Regions from separate parts of the Roseateles sp. DB2 genome, predicted to be linked through region 1. Evidence: predicted binding sites of a transcription regulator. Region 1 holds the regulator's gene; the other holds the start of a gene.
What was found. The regulator FliA, encoded in region 1, starts transcription of late flagellar genes. The targets are predictions, from matches to a motif close to CTAAAGTTTNNNNNNNNNNNGCCGNTA.
Positions count from the first base shown of each region.

Region 1 (11,822 bases):
TCGATGTAGAGCGCATCGTCCACACGCACGCCGGAGGAGGCGATGCGCTCGATCAGGTCTTCGGACAGGCGCAGGAAGCGGTCGCTGCAGGCAAAGGCCGATTCCAGGTGCCGCAGGGCCAGGGCCACATCGCCGCCCAGCTCGGCGGCGCGATCGGCAAGGGCGGCCGTGGTCTGCTGGCTCTGGTCGGCAGCCTGCGCGATGCGCAGCACATCAGCATGCACGGTGCCGAAGGCGGCATGGATGCTGCTCTGTTCATGCCCCTGGCGCGCTTCGCTGCTGAGTTCGCGGCTGAAGGTGTCGATGCGGGCATCGAGGGCACCGACCGTGCCCATGATGGATTTGGAACTCTGCTCGACCTGGGCGGCCAGGTCCTTCACGGCATCGGCCACCACGCCGAATCCGCGCCCTGCCTCGCCAGCTCGCTTGGCTTCCACCGAAGCATTGAAGGCCACCAGGCGGGTCTGCAGCGCGATACGGGTGATCTCGGACGCGGCATCGGACACCTGGCGCAGGGTCTGCACGATGCCCCCCACTTCGGTCCCGATGTTCTGCAGGGCCAGACGGGCCTGCGCCACGGCCTCAATGGACTCCGCGGTGGCCCGGGCGATGCCCTGCTGGGCCTGCTGGACCAGTTGCAGCTCGTGCCCCAGGGCCTGCATGGCCTCGCGCTGGGCGACGACCACCTTCTGCGTGTCTTCGAGGGCACCGCGCACTTCGGCGGCATCGCGACCCAGGCTGGAGACAGGCTGGGCCAGAGAGCGGACCAGGGCCTGGGCATCCGCGCCCTTGCCCCCCAGCCCCTCAGCGGGCGGGGATTGAGCCGGTTCTCTTGAACCGGACTGCCACCAGGACTTCATGCGCACTCCTCTCCAGGCCAGACACCAAGGTCTGGGGAGAAGTTTTACCAGTCGCGCAGCTTCACGCGCAAGCGGGCGATCGCCTGACTGTGCAGTTGGCAGACCCGTGATTCGGTCACTTTCAGCACAGCCGCGATTTCCTTGAGGTTCATGTCGTGCTCGTAGTACATGCTCATGACGAACTGCTCGCGCTCAGGCAGGTTCTTGATGGCGGCGACCAGGGCCTCGCGCATGCGATGGTCCTGCAGCTGCGCCATGGGGTTGTTGCTCTCGTCGACCACATGGCGGTCGAGGTAGTCGTCACTGCCTTCATCGCCGCTCATGTCCTCCAGGTAGACCAGCTGCGTGCCGCGCACCTTCGACAGCATTTCCTGGTAGTCGGCCAGGCTGAGGCCCATCTCGGCGGCAATCTCGGACTCATGCGGCGCTCGCCCCAGGCGCTGCTCCAGCTTGTGTACGGCGGCTTCGATGGAGCGCTGCTGGCGACGCGTGCCGCGGCTCATCCAGTCGCCGCCGCGCAGCTCGTCCAGCATGGCGCCGCGGATACGCTGGGTGGCAAAGGTCTCGAACTGCACGCCCTGCGCCACGTCGAAGCGCGAGAGCGCATCAGTGAGCCCGATCAGGCCCACCTGGATCAGATCGTCCAGTTCCACATTGGCCGGCAGCTTGGCGATCATCTGGTGAGCCAGGCGTCGGACCAGACCGCTGTACTGCTGGATCAGCGCAGAGTTGTCGAGGCGGCCTTTGGCGGTATACATCTTCAGCTCCTGCAACATCAGTTGGCTGCCACCACCGGCCGTGCCGGACGGAGATTCACCAGGGGCCGCAGCGGGCGGGCCTGCTGCGCCGCATCTGGCGCCAGGCCCTGGGGCACGACCGCCAGGAGCTCGCGGGCCAGGTGTCGCACCTCGGGCGACAAGGGGGCCGTGGGCGGCGTGCGGGGATCCATGCAGGCCCAGTCGCGCAGGACGGCGCCCAGGAAGCCATCGCCGCAGCTGCTGATCTGCTGGGCGATGCGCTCCGCCAGGCGCAGCTGCGGGTGGCAGGCCATCAAGAGGCTGTAGACCATGATGCCGGCACGCTGGCTGAGCCATTTCATGCCGGCATAGGCCTGGGTGACACTGCGGGTATCGGTATCGGCCAGCAGCACCGGACGCAGTTCACGCGAATTGAGCACGCGTGCCAGTTCGGCGGCCGGCGCATGCAGGATCATGACGTCGGCCTGGGGTGCGGCCTCGCTCAAGGCCTGCAGGAACTCGGCGGCCGAGCCATTCGCATTGATGTAGCGCAGCGGCAGGCCGCGGGCGGCCAGGTAGCTCACCTGGCGAGACAGCCGCTCCACGCATGCCGAGAGATCAACGGCCGCCATCTCGCTGGCCGCGGGAGACAGCTCGCCCGCATCGACCACCAGTGTCTGCAGGCCCATCTCCGAGAAGGCGGCGCAGAGGCCTTCCAGCAGCACGCCGGAGTCCATCACTTCGGGGTTGCTCACCACGGGGATGAAGCGCACGCGGGAGGCGGCAAAGAGCTTGCGCAGGCCATCGGCCTGGTCTTGCGGGGTCTTGCTGAAGGGTGGCTCGCGCATGGGGAGGTCTCGATGGGGTCGATGACTCGGGGGCGGCTCAGTGCACGCCCGGGGCCGTGGACTGCACGGCGGCCAGCGCGGGGCCTCCGGCAAAGATCAGGTTCACATCGGCGCTGTCCATGCGCCAAGCAGCGTGGGCCTGGCTGCGCAGCGCGCGCTGCACCAGGGCCTGGGCCGACAGGCGATGCCAATCTTCCGGCACTCGCTGCCCGTTGGCAACGCCAATAATGCGCAAACGATGGCGAATCATGGTGTCCAGTGCAGGCGCCAGCTTCACGGCCTCGTCGATCTTGGACAGGACCACGCCCTGGCAGGTCTGGGCGCGCCAGGCGCCGGCCACGTCCTCGATGGTTTCGCCCTGCTGGGCGGCATTGACCACCAGGATGCGGCGGATGCTGGGGTGGGCCAGCATCTCCAGCAGCTCGTGGGTGCGGCTGTCGCGCTGGGCCATGCCTGCGGTGTCGATGAGCACCATCTTCTTGCCAGAGAGCAGCTCCAGCAGGTCCTCCAGCGACGCGCGGTCATGTGCGGTGTGCACAGGCACGCCGAGGATGCGGCCGTAGGCACGCAGTTGCTCGTGGGCGCCGACGCGGTAGGCGTCCAGCGTGATCAGGCCCAGCTGCGAAGCGCCATGGCGGGTTGCGAAGGCCGCAGCGATCTTGGCCGTGGTGGTGGTCTTGCCCACGCCGGTCGAGCCGATCAAGGCGAAGACACCGCCCTGCTCTTCCAGAGGCGGGTTCATCTCGTCGGTGAGCAGGTTGCGGGTCAGCACCTGAGCGGCCCACTGGGTCTCGTCGGCCCCCTCCTTGCCCTCCAGATGCACCGAGCAGCCCTCGACCAGCTTGCGCACCAGGGCAGGAGAGAAGCCCACGTCCAGCAGGCGTTGCGTGAGGCGGGCCTGCACAGGCTGGCGCTGCAGCTTTTCCATGAAGGCCAGGGCGCCGAAGCGCTCCTCGATCAGGCCCTTCATGGAGCGCAGCTCGTTCATCATGTCTTGCTGATCGCGGCGACCGGTGCCAGGCATGTCGGACAGCTGAGGCACGGGGCGCTGTTCAGCGGAGATGCGGATTTCGTCCCGCAGCACGGGCGGGTTGCGGCGGGGCGGCTCGGCCACGGGCGCCGCGGGGGTGTCCAGCCGACGCGCCCCCAGGGTCTGCATCGCGGACTGCGCGCGCTGCTGACGTGCAGCGGCCATGGTGGCCAGGCTTTGCGCAGCGGGCAACTCGGGCGGGGCTGCGGCCATGTCCATGGGATCAGGCTGGCCGTTGAGCTCGGCCTGGCGGCGCTTGAGCATGCGCTCGCGCACATAGTCCTGGAAGCTCAGGGTGCTCATGGCCAGGGTCTGCACGTCCTCGTCCACGGCCTGACCGAAGCTGGGTTCATTGCGCTCGGCCACACGCTGGGCCAGGCGGGCGCTGCCGGCCATGGTGGGCACGGGTGCGGCAGCCGGCCGGGCCTGCACACGGGCCGGGCCGCGGGCCTCGACGCGCGGCGCGGTGGCGGCCACTCGCTCGATCTGGCTCATGCCCTCGGGCGCCATGGCCAGCACCTCCACGCCTTCGGCGCAGGGCTTGTTGGACAGCACGACGGCGTCGTCGCCAAAGGCCTGGCGCACCAGCGCGAGGGCCTCGCGGGACGTACGGGCGGTGAAGCGTTTGACGTTCATGCGGCCTCCAGACAAGGCAGGGCATCAGTCATCACGGCGCGGGGGCTCATGCAGCCGCTCCGATGATGGATCCGATGCGGATCGAGTGGGTCTCGGGAATCTCGCTGTGGCCCAGCACCTTGAGGCGCGGGGCAGCACGGCGCAGCAGTCGGGCCAGCGGCGCGCGGATCAGGTCCGGCACCAGCAGGCATGCGGGCACGCCGCGGTCCTCCTGGGCCTGGGTCTGCTCGGCCGCGCTGCGGGCCAGGGTGTCCGCCACGCCGGGGTCCAGCGCGGCGCCGTGGGGGGAATTCAGGGCCTGGGTCACCAGACGCTCCAGCTCGGGCTCCAGGGCGATCACGTCCAGCTCCTTCACCGGGCCGTAGATCTGCTGGACGATGGCCGGGGCGATGTGCACGCGCACGCGGCGGCCCAGCTCGATGGGATCGATGGTGGCGGCGGCATTCTCGGAGATGGACTCGACGATGGAGCGCATGTCACGGATGTGCACGCCCTCCTCCAGCAGGAACTGGAGAACCTTTTGCAGTGTGGCGATGCCGACCATCTTGGGGATCACGTCTTCGATCAACTGGGGTTGCTGCTTGGTGAGGTGATCCACCAGCTGCTGCGTCTCCACCCGGCCCAGGAGACGGGCCGCGTGAACTTGCATCAAGTGTGAAAGATGGGTGGCAATGACAGTCGAACAATCAACGACCGTAAATCCAGCCATTTGGGCCATTTCCCGCTGGCGCTCCTCGATCCATGTCGCGGGCAGGCCGAAGGCGGGGTCGGTGGTGGCGGTGCCGATGAGCTTCTGCGTGGCATGGCCGGGGTTGATCGCCAGCCACATGCCGGGATAGGCCTCGGCCTCGCCGATGACGGCGCCGCGCAGGGTCAGGCGGTACTGGCTGGGGCGCAGTTCGAGGTTGTCGCGGATGTGCACGGCTGGCGGCAGGAAGCCCACCTCCTGCGCGAACTTGCGGCGCACGCCCTTGATGCGGGAGAGCAGGTCGCCCTCCTTGGTCTTGTCCACCAGGGTGATCAGGCGGTAGCCAACCTCCAGGCCCAGGACGTCAACGGGCTGCAGGTCGTCCCAGCTGGCCTCGGCGTTGGCTTCGGGGGGTGGCGGCGGCATCTGCTCTGCCTTGGCTGCCTGGGCGATCTGCTCCTTGCGCTTGAGCCACCAGGCCAGATAGCCCAGGCCCGAGGCGATCAGCAGGAAGACCACATGCGGCATGCCCGGGATCAGGCCCAGCATGCCGATCACGCCCGAGGTGATGGCCAGGCTCTTGGCCGAGCCGAAGACCTGGCGGCCGATCATGGAGCCGATGTCCTTGTCCTTGCCGACGCGCGACACCACCATGGCTGCAGCCACGGAGATCAGCAGGGCCGGGATCTGGGCCACCAGGGCATCACCGACGGCCAGCAGGATGTAGGAGTCGGCCGCCTGGCCGGCCGTCAGGCCGTGCTGGGCCACGCCGATGATGAAGCCGCCGATGATGTTGATGAAGAGGATCAGGATGCCCGCCACGGCGTCGCCGCGCACGAACTTGCTGGCACCGTCCATGGAACCGAAGAAGTCGGCTTCGTCGCTCAGCTCGGCGCGGCGGCGCTTGGCTTCCTTCTCGTCGATCAGGCCGGCGTTGAGGTCGGCATCGACCGCCATCTGCTTGCCGGGCATGGCATCCAGGGTGAAGCGCGCGCCGACCTCGGCGATGCGCTCGGCACCCTTGGTCACCACGATGAAGTTGATCACCACGAGGATGGCGAACACGATCAGGCCGACGGCGAAGTTGCCGCCGATCAGGAAGTGCCCGAAGGACTCGATCACGCGGCCCGCCGCGCCCGTGCCGGTATGGCCCTGCAGCAGCACCACGCGGGTGGAGGCCACGTTCAGCGAAAGGCGCATCAGCGTGGTCAGCAGCAGCACCGTGGGGAAGGCGGCGAAGTCCAGCGGCTTGAGCATGTGGGCCGCCACCATCATCACCATGACGGCCATGGCGATGTTGAAGGTGAACAGCAGGTCCAGCATGAAGGGCGGCAGCGGCAGCACCATCATGGACAGGATCATGATGATGGCGATGGGCGCACCCAGGGCGCCGACGATCTGCGCGCGCGGGCCCAGCATGGCCTGCAGTTGAGCCATCACGGCATTCATGCCTCATCCTCCAGAAGATCGGCATCGGCGGGGCGATGCGGCTTGTTGTGCGGGTCCAGCTCGGGCGGCACCTGCGGATCCGGCATCTGCGCGGGCGCCTGGCCCTGGCCGGCCATGGCAGCCTTGAGCTGGTACACATAGGCCAGCACCTGGGCCACGGCGGCGAACAGGGCGGCGGGGATCTCGCGGTCCACCTCGGCGTGCGCATAGAGGGCGCGCGCCAGCATGGGGGACTGCAGCACCGGCACTTTGGATTCCTTGGCCAGGTCGCGGATGCGAAAGGCCAGCAGGTCGGTGCCCTTGGCCACGACCTTGGGCGCGGCCATGCTGCCCTCTTCGTACTTGAGGGCCACGGCGTAGTGGGTGGGGTTCATCACCACCAGGTCGGCCGTGGGCACGGCGGCCATCATGCGGCGCCTGGCCATCTCGCGCATGCGGGCCCGCATCTTGCCTTTCATCTCGAGGTTGCCCTCGATCTCCTTCATCTCCTGCTTGGCCTCTTCGCGGCTCATGCGCAGGCGCTTGAGGTAGAGATGGCGCTGCAGCGGGACATCGATGACGGCGAAGAGGGCCAAGGCCAGGCCCAGCAGGGCCAGGCCCTGCATGAGCTGCTGGCCGGCATAGGCAATGGCGCTGGGCAGGGGCACCGACATGATGCCCACGTAGGCCGAGATGCGGTCGCGCAGCACCATGGCGCCCACGCCGCCGAGCAAGAGGGCCAGCAGTACGGCCTTGAGTGCCTGCCCCAGTTGCTGCCACTGGAACAGCCGGGCAATGCCTTGCAGTGGATTCAGGTGTTCGAAGCGCGGTGTGAGCGGCTTGAAGGTCCAGTTCCAGCCTCCGGCAGCCACATTGGCGGCCACGGCCACCAGCATCAGCAAGCCGCAGATGGGCAGCAGGAACATCAATGCCTGCAGCGTCAGCTCACCCAGGCGCTCACCCATGAAGCCGGGACGCTGCAGCAGCTGTGCATCGAAATGCAGGCCGTGCCGGATCAGCTTCTGCAGCCAGTCAAGGGCATTCGGCGCACCGGCGGACAGCAGGGCGCCAGCGCTGACCAGCATTGCGAAGTGCGGCAGGTCTCGCGAGCGCGGCAGCTGACCCTCGGCCCGAGATCTTTGGATCTTCTTGGCCGATGCGGGTAAGTTGCGGTCTTGTGCGTCTTGGTCTGCCATGGCGTGATGCCGCCGGACGGGACGGTCCGGGGGATGGCGACATTCTTTGCCGCAGGCCGGGGAAACTTAAGCCGGATAAGCGGGGGGAAAGGGGTGGTCATTCCCGCCCGCGCAGGACCACTGGCCCTGAGCACATGTCGGCGAGCAGTGCTGTGGGGACCACAGCAGCGGCTGGGGTGCCGCCGGTGCCACCAGGGACTCGACGTCCAGGGCAGCAACAAAAAGCCCGCCGGTGCATCGCACCCAGCGGGCTGTGGAAGACCCGGCAAACGTGGCCGGGCCGGAGGACAACAAAGGGTCAGAACAAGGGTCGGAACAAGGGTCAGAAGCCCAGGCTGGCGAGCAGGTCGTCGACCTCGCTCTGGTTGGCCACGACATCGGTGCGGCCTTCCGGATTGACCACCGGGCCTTGCAGGATGTTGGGGTCGACCTTCTCACGCTGCTCGGGCGGCACCACCTGCACCAGCAGCTTGACCAGGCTGTCTTCCAGGTCGTTGGCCAGGGTCACCACCTTGGCCACCACCTGACCAGTCAGGTCGTGGAAGTCCTGGGACAGCATGATGTCCGTCAGGTGCTGGTCGATGTGGGCCGTCGAGTCCTCGACCTGCTTGACGAAGTTGAAGACCGCGCCGGACGCCACCGCCTTGACCGGGTCCGCCGTGATGGCCTTGGCCATCTCCGCGGTCGCAGCCGAGATCTTGGCGTGCTCGGTCTTGGCCTGGTCCACCGAGTTCAGCACCTTGTTGGCGGCCTCGGCGGTCTTGTTGGCGATGTAGGTGAGGCGGCTGCGCGCGTCCGGCAGGCCGTCGGTCGCGGTCTGCAGCTTGGGCATCACACCCAGCTGCTGCATGGTGTCATGCAGAACCCGCGTAATGGTACCCAGCTGCTGGAACACCTCCGGCGAGACCATCAGAGGATCGGTACCGGCGCCCAGCTTGGTGAAATCTTCGGCTTTCATGGCCTTCTCCCTCAAGCGGCCGCAGCCAGCTTCTGCATGATCTTCTGCACCTTCTCTTCCAGCGTCGCCTTGGTGAAAGGCTTGACGATGTAGCCGGCGGCCCCGCTCTGCGCGGCCAGCACGATGTCTTCCTTGCGCGCTTCGGCCGTCACCATCAGCACCGGCAGGTGCTTCAGCGTGGCGTCTTCCTTGATGGCCTTGAGCAGCTCGAAGCCCGTCATATTGGGCATGTTGATGTCGCTCACCACAAAGTCGAACTTGCCGTTCTTCAGCATGTTCAGGGCCTCGACGCCATCCTCCGCCTCTTCGGCATTGTTGTAGCCGATCTCCTTCAGCAGACCGCGCACGATGCGGCGCATGGTCGAGAAGTCATCGACGATCAGAAATTTCATGTCAGTGCTCATGGCGTTCCTCGCAAGGGGCTTGAGGGCTGGTCGAACCTGGTTCCTGCAACAGGCCTGGCCTGCGGTGGCGCGGGCCTGCTGCGACGGGACGTTTCAACGCTTCTTTACGGTTTCTCGGCCGCTGATGCTGCATTGTCAGCCGGTTCGTCCTCGTTGTCCGGCAGATTTTTCAGCACCGCGTCTTCCGCATCACGGTTCATCACGATGATGCTGATCCGGCGGTTGATCGGGCTTCGGGGATCGTCGGGTTCCAGCAGCTTGCTCGCCGCCAGGCCCTGCACGCGCAGCACCCGCGACTCCGGCAAGCCACCGGACAGCAACTCCCGCCTGGAAGCATTGGCACGGTCCGCCGACAGCTCCCAGTTGCTGTATCCCCGCTCACCCCCCGAGAAGGGCTGTGCATCAGTATGCCCCTCCAGCGTCAGGCGGTTGGGGACCTCGGCAAGGACGGCGCCAAGTTCGCGAAGTAGTTCTCGCATATAGGGTTTGACCACGGCGCTGCCGCTGTCGAACATGGGCCGGTTGTTCTCGTCGACGATCTGGATGCGCAGGCCCTCGCGTGTCATTTCGAGACGGATCTGCCCCCCCAGTGATGCCAGCGAGGGATTGTTGGCCAGCACTTCCTTGATCTTGTCCTTGAGTTCCTGCAGACGGGTGCGCTCGGCGCGGCGCTGCTCCTCCTTGAGGGCACGCAGGTTGATGGTGTGGCGCGGGGCGTCGACGTCGCCGGCCTTGACCTGGCCGGTCTGGCGGGTCAGGTCTTGCCCCCCGCCCTTGATCACATGCGAGGAGTCGCCCGAGCCCGAGCCGCCGCTCAGGGCCACCTTCAACGGCGAGGAGAAGTAGTCGGCAATGCCCTTCTTGTCACCCTCGGTGGTGGAGCCCAGCAGCCACATCAGCAGGAAGAAGGCCATCATGGCCGTCACGAAGTCGGCGTAGGCGATCTTCCAGGCGCCGCCATGTGCGCCATGGCCGCCCTTCTTGATCTTCTTGATGATGATGGGCTGGAGCTTCTTGGCGTCACCGGCCATGGCGCATCACTCCCCGGTCATCAGAAGGCAAGGCGGCGCCGGGCCTCATTTCTTGCCCTTCACATGGCTCTCCAGCTCGGTGAAGCTGGGGCGGTCACCCGAATACAGCACCTTGCGGCCGAACTCGATCGCCACCTGGGGCGCATAGCCCTGCATGCTGGCCAGAAGGGTGGTCTTGATGCACTGCAACTCCTTGCCGGCGTCCTCGACCTTCTGCTCCAGCAGGCCGGCCAGCGGCTCCGCGAAACCGTAGGCCAGCAGAATGCCAAGAAAGGTACCGACCAGGGCTGAGCCGATCATGCCGCCCAGCACGGCCGGGGGCTGGCCCACCGAACCCATGGTGTTCACCACGCCCAGCACGGCCGCCACGATGCCGAAGGCCGGCAGGCCGCCAGCCAGGCGGTTGAGGGCCGCAACGGCGGCGTGCTCCTCCTGGTGGTGAGTCTCGATCTCGGCGTCCATCAGCGACTCGATCTCATGGGCGTTGAGATTGCCCGAGACCATCATGCGCAGGTAGTCGGTGATGAACTCGGTCACGTGGTGGTCGTTGCCCACGGTGGGGTACTTCTGGAACAGGGGCGAGCTGTGCGGGTCCTCGACGTCCTTCTCGATGGACATCAGGCCCTCCTTGCGGGCCTTCTGGAGGATGTCGTACATGAGGGCCAGCAGCTCCATGTAGCGGGCCTTGCTGAACTTGCTGCCCTTGAAGCACATGCCCAGGCCCTTCATGGCGCCCTTGACCACCTTCATCTGGTTGTTGGCCAGGAAGGCGCCGAAGGCGGCCCCGAAGATGGTGATGAACTCGAAGGGCAGTGCATGCAGCACGACGCCGATATTGCCTCCGTGCGCGATGAACACGCCGAAGATGCAACCCATGGCAATGAGCCAGCCGACGATGACGAACATGGTGTGTGAATGCTGCTGTGTCTGAAGCCCTTATCGGCCACGCGCACTGGCTCTTGAGCACGGCCGGGAGGCAGCCCCGCCGGACCGCCAAGAATGACCGGCCGCGGCCGATGACAAGGGTTCAGAAACGATAGACATGAACGCTGTGGCGCCCCCCGAGGGGCCGGATCAGTATGGCAGGCGTGCCCGGCAGCGGAAAGTCCAGGCTGATCAGCCAAGCACCGGACTCAAGTTCTGCGCGCGCCTTGGCTTCGGCCTGCGCCATGCTTTCCGGGCGCTGGAAGATATAGACCAGTTGATAGCCCGCCCAGGTCTGCGCCCACATATCGCCCCTGCGGACCTGCGCCCAGGGATGGCGCAGCCGGCAGAAGAAGGCCAGCAAGGCACTCCATTCCACGCCATGGATCTCTGCGGCGGGGAAACAACGGTGCAGCTCCCGCAGGCCGGCGCCCAGGCCGCAGCCGGCGTCCAGGATGCGGGCATCCGCCGGCAGCTGAAGCTGCGCCTGCAGCCCTGCCAGCGCACCGGCAGGCGTCGGGAACAGTGGCGCATCACGCCAGGTGCTGCGTGGATACATCAGGACCAGCAGGGCCAGGGGCAGCAACCAGCACCAGGCCGGCAGGCCTGCCAGCCCCTTGTGCAGCAGCAGCGAAACGGCAAAGCCACCCAGCACCATGAAGCGACGCCAGCGGCGCTCATGCAGCCAGGCCAGGCCAGCGACCGGCAGCAGTGAGCCCAGCAAGGACACCAGCGCCCCCAGGGGCTGCAGCACCGTCAGCAGCAGCCAGCCCAGCAGCCAGCTCAGAAGCGCCGACGCCGGCCACAGCCGGCGATTCCAGGGGCGCGCCGCCTCGGGCGCCTCCTCGGCGTCCGGCGGCGTGGTGAGGGCGGACTTCCCGGCAGACGGTTCCTGCATGACCACCCTGCACCGCCTCAATGCATCTGGATCGCGCCCTGAGCGCGGCCCTTGCCGGCACGGGCCGGGGGGTTGCACAGGCCACAGACATAGTGGCGGGAGATTTCATGCGGATGGGTGACGAAATGACCGCCGCACTTGCAGCACTTGGTCATGGTCAGCATGCCGTTGTCCACGAACTTCA
Region 1 covers NZ_JBPZGY010000001.1:47,446-59,267, reverse strand. Annotated here, with positions in the region: gene ACS5PK_RS00275 (methyl-accepting chemotaxis protein) at 1-860, opposite strand, end outside; gene ACS5PK_RS00270 (RNA polymerase sigma factor FliA) at 905-1,618, opposite strand; gene ACS5PK_RS00265 (MinD/ParA family ATP-binding protein) at 1,636-2,445, opposite strand; gene flhF (flagellar biosynthesis protein FlhF) at 2,483-4,111, opposite strand; gene flhA (flagellar biosynthesis protein FlhA) at 4,158-6,248, opposite strand; gene flhB (flagellar biosynthesis protein FlhB) at 6,245-7,423, opposite strand; gene ACS5PK_RS00245 (protein phosphatase CheZ) at 7,746-8,381, opposite strand; gene cheY (chemotaxis response regulator CheY) at 8,393-8,785, opposite strand; gene motB (flagellar motor protein MotB) at 8,890-9,816, opposite strand; gene motA (flagellar motor stator protein MotA) at 9,862-10,722, opposite strand; gene ACS5PK_RS00225 (class I SAM-dependent methyltransferase) at 10,844-11,638, opposite strand; gene flhC (flagellar transcriptional regulator FlhC) at 11,656-11,822, opposite strand, start outside.

Region 2 (11,822 bases), on a different contig from region 1:
GCGATGAAGATCACCGAGCCGTATTCGCCCACGGCACGGGCGAAGGCCAGCGCAAAGCCCGTCAGCAGGGCCGGCGTCAGCGTGGGCAGCACCACGTAGCGGAAGGTCTGCCAGCGGTGCGCGCCCAGCGAGGCGGCGGCTTCCTCCAGCTCGGTCTCCATGTCCTCCAGCACCGGCTGCACCGTGCGCACGATGAAGGGCAGGCCGATGAAGATCAGCGCCACCAGCACGCCCAGCGGCGTGAAGGCGACCTTGATGTCATGCGGGGCCAGCAGGGAGCCGATCCAGCCGTTGGGCGCATACAGCGCCGTCAGCGCGATGCCGGCCACGGCGGTGGGCAGGGCGAAGGGCAGGTCGATGAGTGCATCCACCAGCTTCTTGCCCGGGAACTCGTAGCGCACCAGGCACCAGGCGAGGATCAGGCCGAAGACGAGGTTGATGCCCGCTGCCAGCAGCGCCGCGCCGAAGCTCAGGCGGTAGGAGGCCAGCACGCGCGGCGAGGTGGCCGCGGCCCAGAAGGCCTCGAAGCCATGGCCCGCGGACTTGAGGAAGACCGCTGCCAGCGGGATCAACACCAGCAGCGAGAGGTAGAACAGCGTGAAGCCCAGCGTCGGGCCGAAGCCCGGCAGCACGCGGCGGCGCTTCGGGATCGGCACGGCGGCGGCCTGTGCTGGGGTGAGGACGGCGGTGGTCATGGCAATGGCAGTGAGCGATCGTTCAGCGCTTCAGGGTCGACACGATCTGGTCATAGGTGCCGCCATCGGCGAAGTGCGTCTTGCCCACCTTGGGCCAGCCGCCCAGCAGCTGGTCCACGCTGAAGAGCTTGATGTCGGCATAGCGCTGGGCATGGCGCTTGAACACGGCCGGGTCGCGCGGGCGGAAGTTGTTCTTGGCGATGATTTCCTGGGCCTCGGGCGTGTAGAGGAAGTCCAGGTAGGCCTTGGCGAGCGCCGTGTTGCCTTTCTTCGCAGCCACCTTGTCGACGATGGCCACCGGCGCCTCGGCCTCGATGGAGACGCTGGGCGCGACCACGTCGAACAGGCCCTTGCCGAACTCGTTCTCGATCAGCTCGGCCTCGGCCTCGAAGGTCAGCAGCACGTCACCGATGCCGCGCTGGGTGAAGGTGGTGGTGGCGCCGCGGCCGCCGCCGTCCAGCACGGGCACGTTGGCGAAGATCTTGCCGACGAGCTCACGCGCCTGCGCCTCGCTGCCGCCCTTGGCGATCACGCTGCCCCAGGCCGCGAGGTAGCTGTAGCGGCCGTTGCCGGTGACCTTGGGGTTGGGAATGATCACCTGCACGCCTGGTTTGGCCAGGTCGGTCCAGTCCTTGATGCCCTTGGGGTTGCCCTTCTTCACCAGGAAGACGATGGTCGAGCTGTAGGGCGCGGCATTGTTGGGGAAGCGCTGGCGCCAGTCGGCGGGGGTCAGGCCCTTGTCGGCGAGTTGGTCCACGTCGGTCGCCTGGTTCATGGTGACCACATCGGCCTCCAGGCCGCCGATCACCGAGCCGATCTGCTTGCTGGAGCCGCCATGCGACTGGTTCAGCACCACGGCCTGGCCGGTCTTGGCCTTCCAGCTGGCGGCGAAGGCGGGGTTGATCTGCTTGTAGAGCTCGCGGGAGACGTCGTAGCTGACGTTGAGCAGGCCGGGTTCGGCCGCCTGTGCCGGCATCAGCATCGCGGCCAGAGGCAGGGCGGCGGCGAGCAGCAGGGAGCGGCGGGGCAGGGAGCGCAGGAACGTCATGGCGGAGCCTCGAATGATCAGGAGCCGCCAATGTGCCCAAGGTTCCTTATTCGATAAACGATAGTTTTTGTATTTGCTTATCCAGAATAAGCATTGATGCAGGCGTGCATAAGCCGCGGCGGGGTCGCCGGGCCGGCGATCGGCAAACAGTCCTCAAGCCGGCGCGGGGCCTGCCGATAGTGCCGCAATGGACATCGCCAATTCCTCCAGCGTCGCCGCTGCGGTCAGCAGTGCCTCCAACAGCACGCCCGGCGAGGTCGGCGCGGACGCCAGCCTGCTGGTGCTGCGCAAGGCGCTGGATGCCCAGGAAATGGGCGCCGCCCAGCTCATTGCGGCCCTGCCGCAGCCGGCCTTGGCCACGAGCGGGCATCTGGGGCGGAATCTCAATGCCTACGCTTGAGTGACGGCGTTGGCCTGACGCCCTCCACGGCTGCGACTCGGTCCGGGCCCAGGGGGCTTCAGCGGTCCTGATCGCCCGAAGGTGCCGATCGCCCGGATGTGCAGGCCCTTGATGCGGACGGCTTCGGGCGCATAGCCTGCGCTTGCATGGGGTGGGGCAACTCGGAGGTCATTCCATTGCGGCCCTGCGAGCAGATCTGCCAGTGGACTGCTATCGACCCGGAGCGGGCCATGGACCGCCTTGACTGCGATCCTTCAAGCGGTCACTCAACGAGGGCGCCCGCGGCCATAGAGAAGTCGGACAACAACTCAGTCGATGGAGTGTCTAGACGGGGTCGTGGTATGACAGGACAAACTGGCCTCCCGAGTCATGCTCGACTCGCAAGCCTTTGCTCTTGAATTGACATTGACCATCAGCGGGCGGCAATCCGTTGCCCATGTAGCCGAACGAGACTTTCTTCGAACTGCGCTGCGCCGCAGCCAGAAGGGACGCTGCCTGGTCGGTTTGCTCCAACGTTGGATGATCGGAGTGCACGAATGGCAGCCATGAGTACCAGGGCGAGCGCTCTTGCCGGACCTCGACCTTGGCCTGGCGGCACTGCTCGTAGCGGGCTGGCGGCTGATCCCAGGTAATGACAAAGGTGTAATTGCCGCGCTCACCGGAAAAATTGCTGACAGTGCCGGCTGAATAGTCGCCACCGGCCAGTGCAACGGAGGGGCAGGCGACTGTTAGGAGAATGAGGCGCTTCATCTTGTCGTTCTTAGCGGCTTGTACGCAACACGCTGAAATGACGATCTGCCCGAGCCATAGGCCGACTTAGGCGGCGTGCCTTTCCGGGGAGATGCCTTCTGCGCGATCAGCAGGGAAGAACACATGACCTTTATTGGGGGCAAGTAGCCACTGAGAAAACGTCGATGGACTCGACTCGGATACGGCTAACTTCAGTTCGCTCGAAGTGGGTTGGGTAGCGTAAGGGCCACTTACCCAAGCATCACGCACAGATCGCAGCGCCTTGTGCTCAGCGGTCCCCAACCCCCTAGCCCAGACCACTCGCGAGGCGAAGAATCCGACAATTGGAGTCTCGTCCGGCTGCCCCGGTATGCAGAGGTTCGATCCTTCGACAAGTACATGGAAGAACGGCATACCACCACAGCCTACCTGATACGGGTCATTCCTCGATGACTGCTCCTGGCTGCGACCACGCGTTCGCGATCGCCTCCCATAGCTGCCGGTTGAGCCAGTGACGCCGGAACGACCGGTCTCCGACCCGATGGACTCAGCCTATCGACCCGGAGCGGGCAAACGATGTGGCGAATTCGCTGCCCCAGAGCAGTCATTCAACGCCCTGGTTAACCGGCGCCGGAAGCCGAAGGCTGGAGGGTACCGACATAGGCCATGAAAATGCCGAAGGCATGGCCTATGTTGGCGTCCGCGTTGAACCCCCAGTTAGGCTGGGGAGCGAAGGCACGGTGTTGCACTTGCATTTTACCTAGGCTGCTGTTTGGATGGAATGAACGGTGCATAGCTTGGCTAGGCTGCCGAGGCGAAGAACATGCTCTGGATGCCCTAATAAGGTCGGTTGACTTGCCCCAGGGGTAGTTGTGATTTGAGTTGCCACGTTATTCAACTGCAGTGCATTGCCTCGTGCAAAAGCGAGCCGATATTCTTTCTGGCGCGCGAAGTCCACTGTTTTCTGTAGAACCATCCTCTCTGGTACTGCCCACTCTGCGAGTGGTGCTTCCGATGGGGAGTAGTAATCCACTCTGCCATGGAGCAATCTTGCATTTTTTATCCACCTCCGAAGCATCAATGCTGCACGCACTTTTGCCAGTAAAGCTGTTGGATTGTGGATCTCGACACAGACGTCCGTTTTGAATTCGCTGGCTAGTTCTGTCGAACATTCCTGTGCAAGGCAAAAGACAAAGATTTCTCTGTCTTGTACGCTCGATTCGAAAGACCCGGGGAGGTTGAATTTCTCACCAGTAGTTAAGTTGTTGATTGCTAACCCTTGTGGTGGGCTGTAGAGCCTTCGGCCTTCGTGTCGATCGCCTCGTACTTCTAGCTCCTCGTAGTTCCTGAAGTACGACAGCGAGCGAAACAACAATTCACCTCGGCCGACAAATGCGTCGAGGTACTTTGATGGCAGGTATTTAAACAGTGATGCCACGAAGAAAAGCCTAACGTGTTATGGGGAGACAGACACTGCTGCATAATATCGGCGCTGTCCGTATAACAACACCGCAGCAAGCTTTCACAAGCCTTTGATTCATTGGCGATTTCTCCCAGTCTGCAGTCGCGCCCAGGGTACTAAAAATTTGACAAAAGCGGCACGGGTTGCAACTGCTGCGACGCATCAAGGCTCCAAGCTGATGCGGCGGCAAAGCGGTCACTGCCAGCCTTCCGCTCCTGGCCGAAAGCAGGCTAACAGCCCAGGCCTGGCGGCCGGCAGCAACCGCCGCACAGCCACCGCAGCGCGCCGCGGACCGGACTTCCGCCCCCGGCGCCGCAGCCTCCCCCAATCCTCACACCGCCGCCAACGCCCCCTCCAGATCCCGCCTCAAATCGTCGATGTGCTCAATGCCAATCGACAACCGCACCGTGTCCTCCCCCACACCCGCCTGATCCAGCTCGGCCGGTGAGAGCTGGCGGTGGGTGGTGGAGGCGGGGTGGGTGGCCAGGGACTTGGCGTCGCCGATGTTGACCAGACGGGTGAAGAGCTGCAGGGCGTCGAGGAAGCGGGCGCCGGCCGCGCGCGGGTCCTGGCCCGGCGCGGTCTTCAGGCCGAAGGTCAGCAGGCCCGAGCCCTGGCCCGAGAGGTACTTCTGCACCAGGGCATGGTCCGGGTGCTCGGGCAGGCCGGCGTAGTTGACCCAGGCCACTTTGGGATGGTTCTGGAGGTGCTGTGCCACGGCCAGGGCGTTCTGGCTGATGCGGTCCAGGCGCAGGGCCAGGGTCTCGATGCCCTGCAGGATCAGGAAGGCATTGAAAGGCGACAGCGCCGCGCCGGTGTTGCGCAGGGGCACGACGCGGGCCCGGGTGATGTAGGCCGCGGCGCCCGCAGCCTGGGTGTAGACCACGCCGTGGTAGCTCGGGTCGGGCTCGTTGAGGCGCTTGAAGCGGGCCTTGTGCTGGTCCCAGGGGAAGCGGCCGGAGTCGATGATGGCGCCGCCCACCGCCGCGCCATGGCCGCCCAGGTACTTGGTCAGCGAATGCACGACGATGTCCGCGCCATGCTCGATGGGGCGGCTCAGGTAGGGGCTGGGCACGGTGTTGTCCACGATCAGGGGCACGCCGTGACGGTGCGCCACCTCGGCAATGCGGGCGATGTCGGTCACATTGCCCTGCGGGTTGCCCAGGGACTCCACGAAGACGGCCTTGGTGCGCTCGTCGATCAGGCCCTCGAAGCTCTCGGGGCGGCGGTAGTCGGCAAAGCGGGTGGTGATGCCCAGCTGGGGTAGGGTGTGGGCGAAGAGGTTGTAGGTGCCGCCGTAGAGCGCGCTGGAGGCCACGATGTTGTCACCCGCCTCGGCGATGGTCTGGATGGCATAGGTGACGGCCGCCTGGCCCGAGGCCAGGGCCAGCGCGCCGATGCCGCCTTCCAGCGCGGCCAGGCGCTGCTCCAGCACGGCATTGGTGGGGTTGTTGATGCGGGTGTAGATGTGGCCCTCGGCCTTGAGGTCGAAGAGGTCGGCCGCGTGCTGGGCGCTGTCGAAGGCATAGGCCACGGTCTGGTAGATGGGCACGGCCACGGCGCGGGTGGTGGGGTCCGGCGAATAGCCGGCATGCACGGCGCGGGTCTCGAAGTGCCAGTCGGCTTCGGGGCGGGCGGCGGGAGTGGTCTGGCTCATGGAAGCTCCTGAAGGGTCTCGAAGGGAAGGTGGGGCAAGCCTAGCGCCTGGAAGCCGTGGCCGTCCTGTCAGGTTTTGCATATCCATGTTTCCAAACCGCAGAGCCTGCAGCGGCCGGGGGCGGGGATGTGCCGTAGCATCGGCGGCGCCATGCCCGACCATCCCTTGCCCGCTGCCGATGCACCGCCTCATCCCTCGCTGGGAGAGGCCCTGCGCTACTGGCTGCGGCTCGGCTGCATCAGCTTCGGCGGGCCGGCCGGGCAGATCGCGCTGATGCACGAGGAGCTGGTGCGGCGTCGGCGCTGGATCAGTGAGCGCCGCTTCCTCCATGCCCTGAACTACTGCATGGTGCTGCCCGGCCCCGAGGCCCAGCAGCTGGCCACCTATATCGGCTGGCTGCTGCACGGCACGGCCGGCGGCATTGCGGCAGGCGCGCTCTTCGTGCTGCCCTCGCTGCTGCTGCTGATCGGGCTGTCCTGGGTCTACATGGCCTTCGGGCAGCTGGACTGGGTGGCCGGCCTGTTCTACGGCGTCAAGCCGGCGGTGACGGCCCTGGTGGCGCAGGCCGCCTGGCGCATCGGGCAGCGCACCCTGCGCAATGCCTGGCTGTGGGGCCTGGCCGGCCTGGCCTTCGTCGGGCTGGCGCTGCTGCAGCTGCCGTTCCCGGCCATCGTCGTGGGGGCGGGGGCCGCAGGCTGGGCCCTGGGGCGCTGGCGTCCGGCCCTGGTGGGTGCGGGGGGCGGGCATGGCAGTGTGAAGGACGAGGCCCACCGGCCTACCGTCATCGACGACCACAGCCCGCTGCCCGAGCGCGCCCGCTTCCGCTGGCCCCGCCTGGCCCGGCAGCTGGCCCTGGCTCTCGTGCTGTGGGTGCTGCCCTTCGGCCTGCTGTGGGCCTGGCAGGGGGCCTCGGGGCCCTACACCCAGATGGCCTGGTTCTTCACCAAGGCGGCCCTGCTGACCTTTGGCGGGGCCTATGCGGTGCTGCCCTACGTCACCCAGGCGGCGGTCACGCAGTTCCGCTGGCTGAGCCCCGGCCAGGTAATGGACGGCCTGGCCCTGGGCGAGAGCACGCCGGGGCCGCTGATCATGGTGGTGGCCTTCGTGGCCTTCGTCGGGGGCTGGCAGTCCGAGGCCCTGCAGGCGGGCTGGGCGGCCGTGGTGGGCCAGGAATGGGCGGCACTGGCCGCAGGCACGGTGGCGGCCCTGCTGGTCACCTGGTTCACCTTCCTGCCGTCCTTCGTCTTCATCCTCACGGGGGCGCCGCTGGTCGAGGCCACCCACCAGGACCTGCGCATCACCGGCCCGCTGACGGCCATCACGGCGGCGGTCGTGGGCGTGATCCTCAACCTGGCGCTCTTCTTCGCCGTGCACGTGATCTGGCCGCAGGGCGTGGCCGGGGTGGTGGATGCCGCCGCCTTGCTGCTGACCGTGGCGGCAGGGTTGGCCCTGATCCGGTTCAAGCGTGGCGTGCTGGAAGTGGTGGGCCTGTGTGCAATCCTGGGCATGGTCTGGCGCTTGCTGGGGGCGTGACTCCCGGCAGGTGTGGGTGCTTTTGCTAGGCTCGCGCCTTTGCATCCAGACAGGTACCCCTGACGTGAAGCTCCCCTATGTCCTGGCGGCCGGCATGAGCCTGGCGTCGCCTCTGCTGGCCGTTCAGGCCGCCGAATCCACCCCGCCTGCCACCCCGCCCGCGAGTGCCGCCGTGACTGCCGCCGTCCAGCCTGCCCCCAACGCCCTGCTCAGCGAAAGCCCCCTGCCGCTGCGCTACCCGCCCTTCGACAAGATCCGTGACGCCGACTTCGCCCCCGCCATGGACGCAGGCATGGCCGAGCAGCTGAAGGAAGTGGCCGCCATCGCCGACAACCCGGCCGCGCCGACCTTCGAGAACACCCTTGTCGCCCTCGAGCGCTCGGGCCGCACGCTGGGCCGCGCCAGCACCGTGCTCTTCAGCCTGCTGGGGGCTGATTCCAACCCCGCCCGTCTCAAGCTGCAGGCCGAGTACGCCCCCAGGCTGGCAGCCCACGCCGACGCCATCCTTCTCAACCCCAAGCTCTACCAGCGCATCGCCACGCTCCATGCCCAGCGTGACAAGCTCGGTGCCGTCGAGCAGCGCCTGACCGAGCGCTACTTCAAGCGCCTGGTGCGTGCCGGCGCCAAGCTGGACGAGGCCCAGAAGACCCGCATCAAGGCCATCAACGCCGAGCTGGCCCGCCTGGGCGCGCAGTTCAACCAGGCCGTGCTGGCCGAGGTGAACGCCAGCGCCGTCGTGGTGGACAGCGAGGCCGAGCTCAAGGGCCTGTCCGCCGGCCAGATCGCCGCCGCCCGCGAGGCCGCCAAGGCCCGTGGCCTGGAGGGCAAGTTCGTGATCGCCCTGCTCAACACCACCGGCCAGCCCTTCGAGGCCCAGTTGGAGAACCGCGCCCTGCGCGAGCGCCTGCACAAGGCCTCGGTGGCCCGTGGCAGCCGTGGCAATGAGCACGACACCACCGCCATCGTCGCCAAGGTCGCGGCCCTGCGCGCCGAGCGCGCCCAGCTGCTGGGCTACGCCACCCATGCCGACTTCGTGCTGGAGGAGGAGACCGCCAAGAGCCAGCAGGCCGTCAACGGCATGCTGCGCCAGCTGGCCCCCGCCGCCGTGGCCGCCGCGCGCCGCGAGGGCGCCGAACTGCAGGCCCTGATCGACAAGGAACAGGCCGCCAAGGGCCAGCCCACCTTCAAGCTCGAAGCCTGGGACTGGGCCTTCTACAGCGAGCGCCTGCGCGCCGCCAAGTTCGGCTTCGACGAGAGCCAGCTCAAGCCCTATCTGGAACTCACGAACGTGCTGGAGAACGGCGTGTTCTACGCCGCCGAGAAGGTCTACGGCCTGCGCTTCAAGGAGCGCAAAGACCTGCCCGTCTACCACCCCGACGTGCGCGTCTACGACGTCTTCAACGCCGACGGCTCGCAACTGGCCATCTTCATCGCTGACATGTACGCCAGGCCCTCCAAGCGCGGCGGCGCCTGGATGAATGCCTACGTCTCGCAGAACGGTCTGGAGGGCACCCTGCCCGTGGTGGCCAACCACCTCAACATCCCCAAGCCGCCGGCCGGCGAGCCCACGCTGATGACCTGGGACGAGGTGCGCACCGCCTTCCACGAGTTCGGCCATGCGTTGCACGGCATGTTCTCGCAGGTGAAGTACCCGATGTTCGCCGGCACGGCCGTGCCGCGCGACTTCGTCGAGTTCCCCTCGCAGGTCAACGAGATGTGGGCCGACTGGCCCGAGATCCTGGCCCACTACGCCAAGCACCACAAGACGGGCGAGACCCTGCCCCGCGCCTTGCTGGACAAGGTGCTGGCTGCCGGCAAGTTCAACCAGGGCCAGGCGACCACCGAGTACCTCGCGTCCTCGGTGCTGGACCAGCGCTGGCACCAGCTGAAGGCCGGGGAAGTGCCCTCGGCCGACCAGGTCATGGCTTTCGAAGCCCGCGTGCTGAAGGAAGAGGGTTTCGACTACGCCCCGGTGCCCCCGCGCTACCGCACGCCTTACTTCAGCCACATCATGGGCGGCTATGCAGCCGGCTACTACGCCTACATCTGGTCCGAGGTGCTGGACGCCAATACCGTGGCCTGGTTCAAGGGCCAAGGCGGCCTCAAGCGCGAGCTGGGTGATGCTTTCCGCGCCAAGCTGCTGAGCCAGGGCGGCAGCCGCGATGCGCTGGAACTGTTCCGCGGCGTGGTCGGCCATGAGCCGCGGATCGAGCCCCTGCTGGAGCGCCGCGGCCTGAAGGTCAAGGCGAATGCCGAAGGCAAGGTGGCGGTGAAGTAAGCCGCCTCCCGCCATCGCCATGAACAAGGCCCGGCGCCGTGAAGCGGCCGGGCCTTGCTGCTTGGGTCTCAGCCCAAGCAAGACTTCATCAGGGCGAACGCCAGCAGGCAGCAGCTGAGCCAGACGAACAGGCGGGCGAACAGGCGGCCGAAGCCAGTCCGGGCCTCGCGCAGGGCATGGCGATGCTGCCGGCGCTGTGCCAGGCGTGCATTGAAGGCTGAGAAGAGATCGTCGCTGAGGAGTTGGCCGTCGACGTGCACTGTTCCCTTGACCGCTCGCACGCCGATGCAGACCTTGACGGTGAACTGGTGCTGCCGGTGTCGGAACTGGCGCAGGCCGCGTGGCATCAGGCTGCAGTGACTGTAGGCGAGCTCCTGGTTGACGTAATAGCGTTCCCGGCCCAGGGCACCGAGTTCCAGGCGAAGCGTGTCATGGCCCTCGGGCCCGAAGCTGAGCTCAACGACTTCCATGACGGCCGATGCTTTGGACCTCATGGCGGAAAGCGTGCACGGCGATCTTCACTTCAAGGTGAACGAGGACTGCAGTGGGATGCTGACCTGCCTCTGACGATCCGTCACGGTGACTTCCACTCGCCAGGTTCCCCGCACGTCCGACGGCTCGGCCACGAACACCATCGAGGCGGTGGACAGGTAGACATGGCGAGGGTCTGTCTTCAGCTGCACCCTGAAGCAGGGCAGGCCGTGCTCGTCGGCCGACAGGCTGCCGTCTGGACGCTGCACCCGGAAATCGCAGCTGACGTCTGTCATGCCGGTCGCGTCAAGCTGGGGGTTGCTTAGAAATGTCAGGATGAAGAGTTCGCCTCCATCGGAAACTTCGGATGCCGTGCGAAAGCTGGGCACTGTTTCCGGTGGGGTGTTCCACTTTTCCTGCCAGTCCTTGTCCGGGGTGATGATCAGCGAGGCACTGAAGCCCTGCCTTGTCTTGGCGTTGTCGCTCTCCGGCAGCGCCACTCCGTTCATGTCCCTCCAGCCACTCTGCGACGAGGCGCCTGCGGACAAGCCCAGCAGAAGGGCGGCAGCCAGGGTCTTGAGTGGCGGCTTTGTCATGGACATGGATTTGCGAGCATAGCGCCGGGGATTGGCGGATGGCGGAGGATATCAGCGAGCCGACCGCTTCATGACGACCTCAGCCCAGCAGCTTGCGCGCGATCAGATCTTTCATGATCTCGTTGGTGCCGCCGTAGATCTTCTGCACCCGGGCGTCGGCGTAGAGCCGTGCGATTGGGTACTCGGCCATGTAGCCGTAGCCGCCGAAGAGCTGCAGGCATTCGTCCAGCACCTTGCACTGCTGCTCCGTCGTCCACCACTTGGCCATGTAGGCGGCCTCGTCGTCCAGAGTGCCGTCCAGCAGGCGCTGCACGCAGTCGTTGACGAAGCTGCGCACCACATGGGCCAGGGTGGCGCATTCGGCGAGCTTGAAGCGGGTGTTCTGGAAGCTCGCGACCGACTGGCCGAAGGCCTGACGCTGGCTCGTGTACTCGACGGTCAGCTCGACAGCGCGCTCGATGATGGCGGCCGCCGGCACGGCCAGCAGCAGGCGTTCGTAGGGCAGCTGGCTCATCAGCTGGCGAAAGCCCTGGCCCTCCGTGCCGCCCAGCAGGTGGTCGGCAGGCACACGCACGCCCTGGAAGGCCAGCTCCGCGGTGTCCGAGGCATGCTGGCCCAGCTTCTCCAACCGGCGGCCGACGCTGAAGCCGGGCAGGTCCTCGGTCTCCAGCACGATCAGCGAGACGCCTTTGCTGCCCGCCTCGCCGGTGCGCACCGCCACCACCAGCAGATTGGCCGTGAAGCCGTTGGTGATGAAGGTCTTGGCCCCGTCGATGAGGTAGCTGTCGCCCTCGCGGCGGGCGCGGGTGCGCAGGGCCTTGAGGTCGGAGCCGCAGCCCGGTTCCGTCATCGCGATGCCCGCCAGCAGCTCGCCGCTGGCCAGGCCGGGCAGCCAGCGCTGCTTCTGGGCCTCGGTCCCGTAGTCGAGGATGTAGTGCGCCGCGATGGTGTGC
Region 2 covers NZ_JBPZGY010000005.1:396,384-408,205, forward strand. Annotated here, with positions in the region: gene cysT (sulfate ABC transporter permease subunit CysT) at 1-695, opposite strand, end outside; gene ACS5PK_RS11210 (sulfate ABC transporter substrate-binding protein) at 718-1,743, opposite strand; gene ACS5PK_RS11215 (YjfB family protein) at 1,931-2,143, shown strand; gene ACS5PK_RS11220 (hypothetical protein) at 2,468-2,893, opposite strand; gene ACS5PK_RS11225 (hypothetical protein) at 3,633-4,310, opposite strand; gene ACS5PK_RS11230 (O-acetylhomoserine aminocarboxypropyltransferase/cysteine synthase family protein) at 4,666-5,991, opposite strand; gene chrA (chromate efflux transporter) at 6,142-7,524, shown strand; gene ACS5PK_RS11240 (M3 family metallopeptidase) at 7,589-9,802, shown strand; gene ACS5PK_RS11245 (hypothetical protein) at 9,871-10,272, opposite strand; gene ACS5PK_RS11250 (hypothetical protein) at 10,321-10,875, opposite strand; gene ACS5PK_RS11255 (acyl-CoA dehydrogenase family protein) at 10,949-11,822, opposite strand, start outside.
Region 2: a site for FliA is predicted at 1,896-1,922, ahead of ACS5PK_RS11215 (YjfB family protein). Genes of this name have one in related genera too.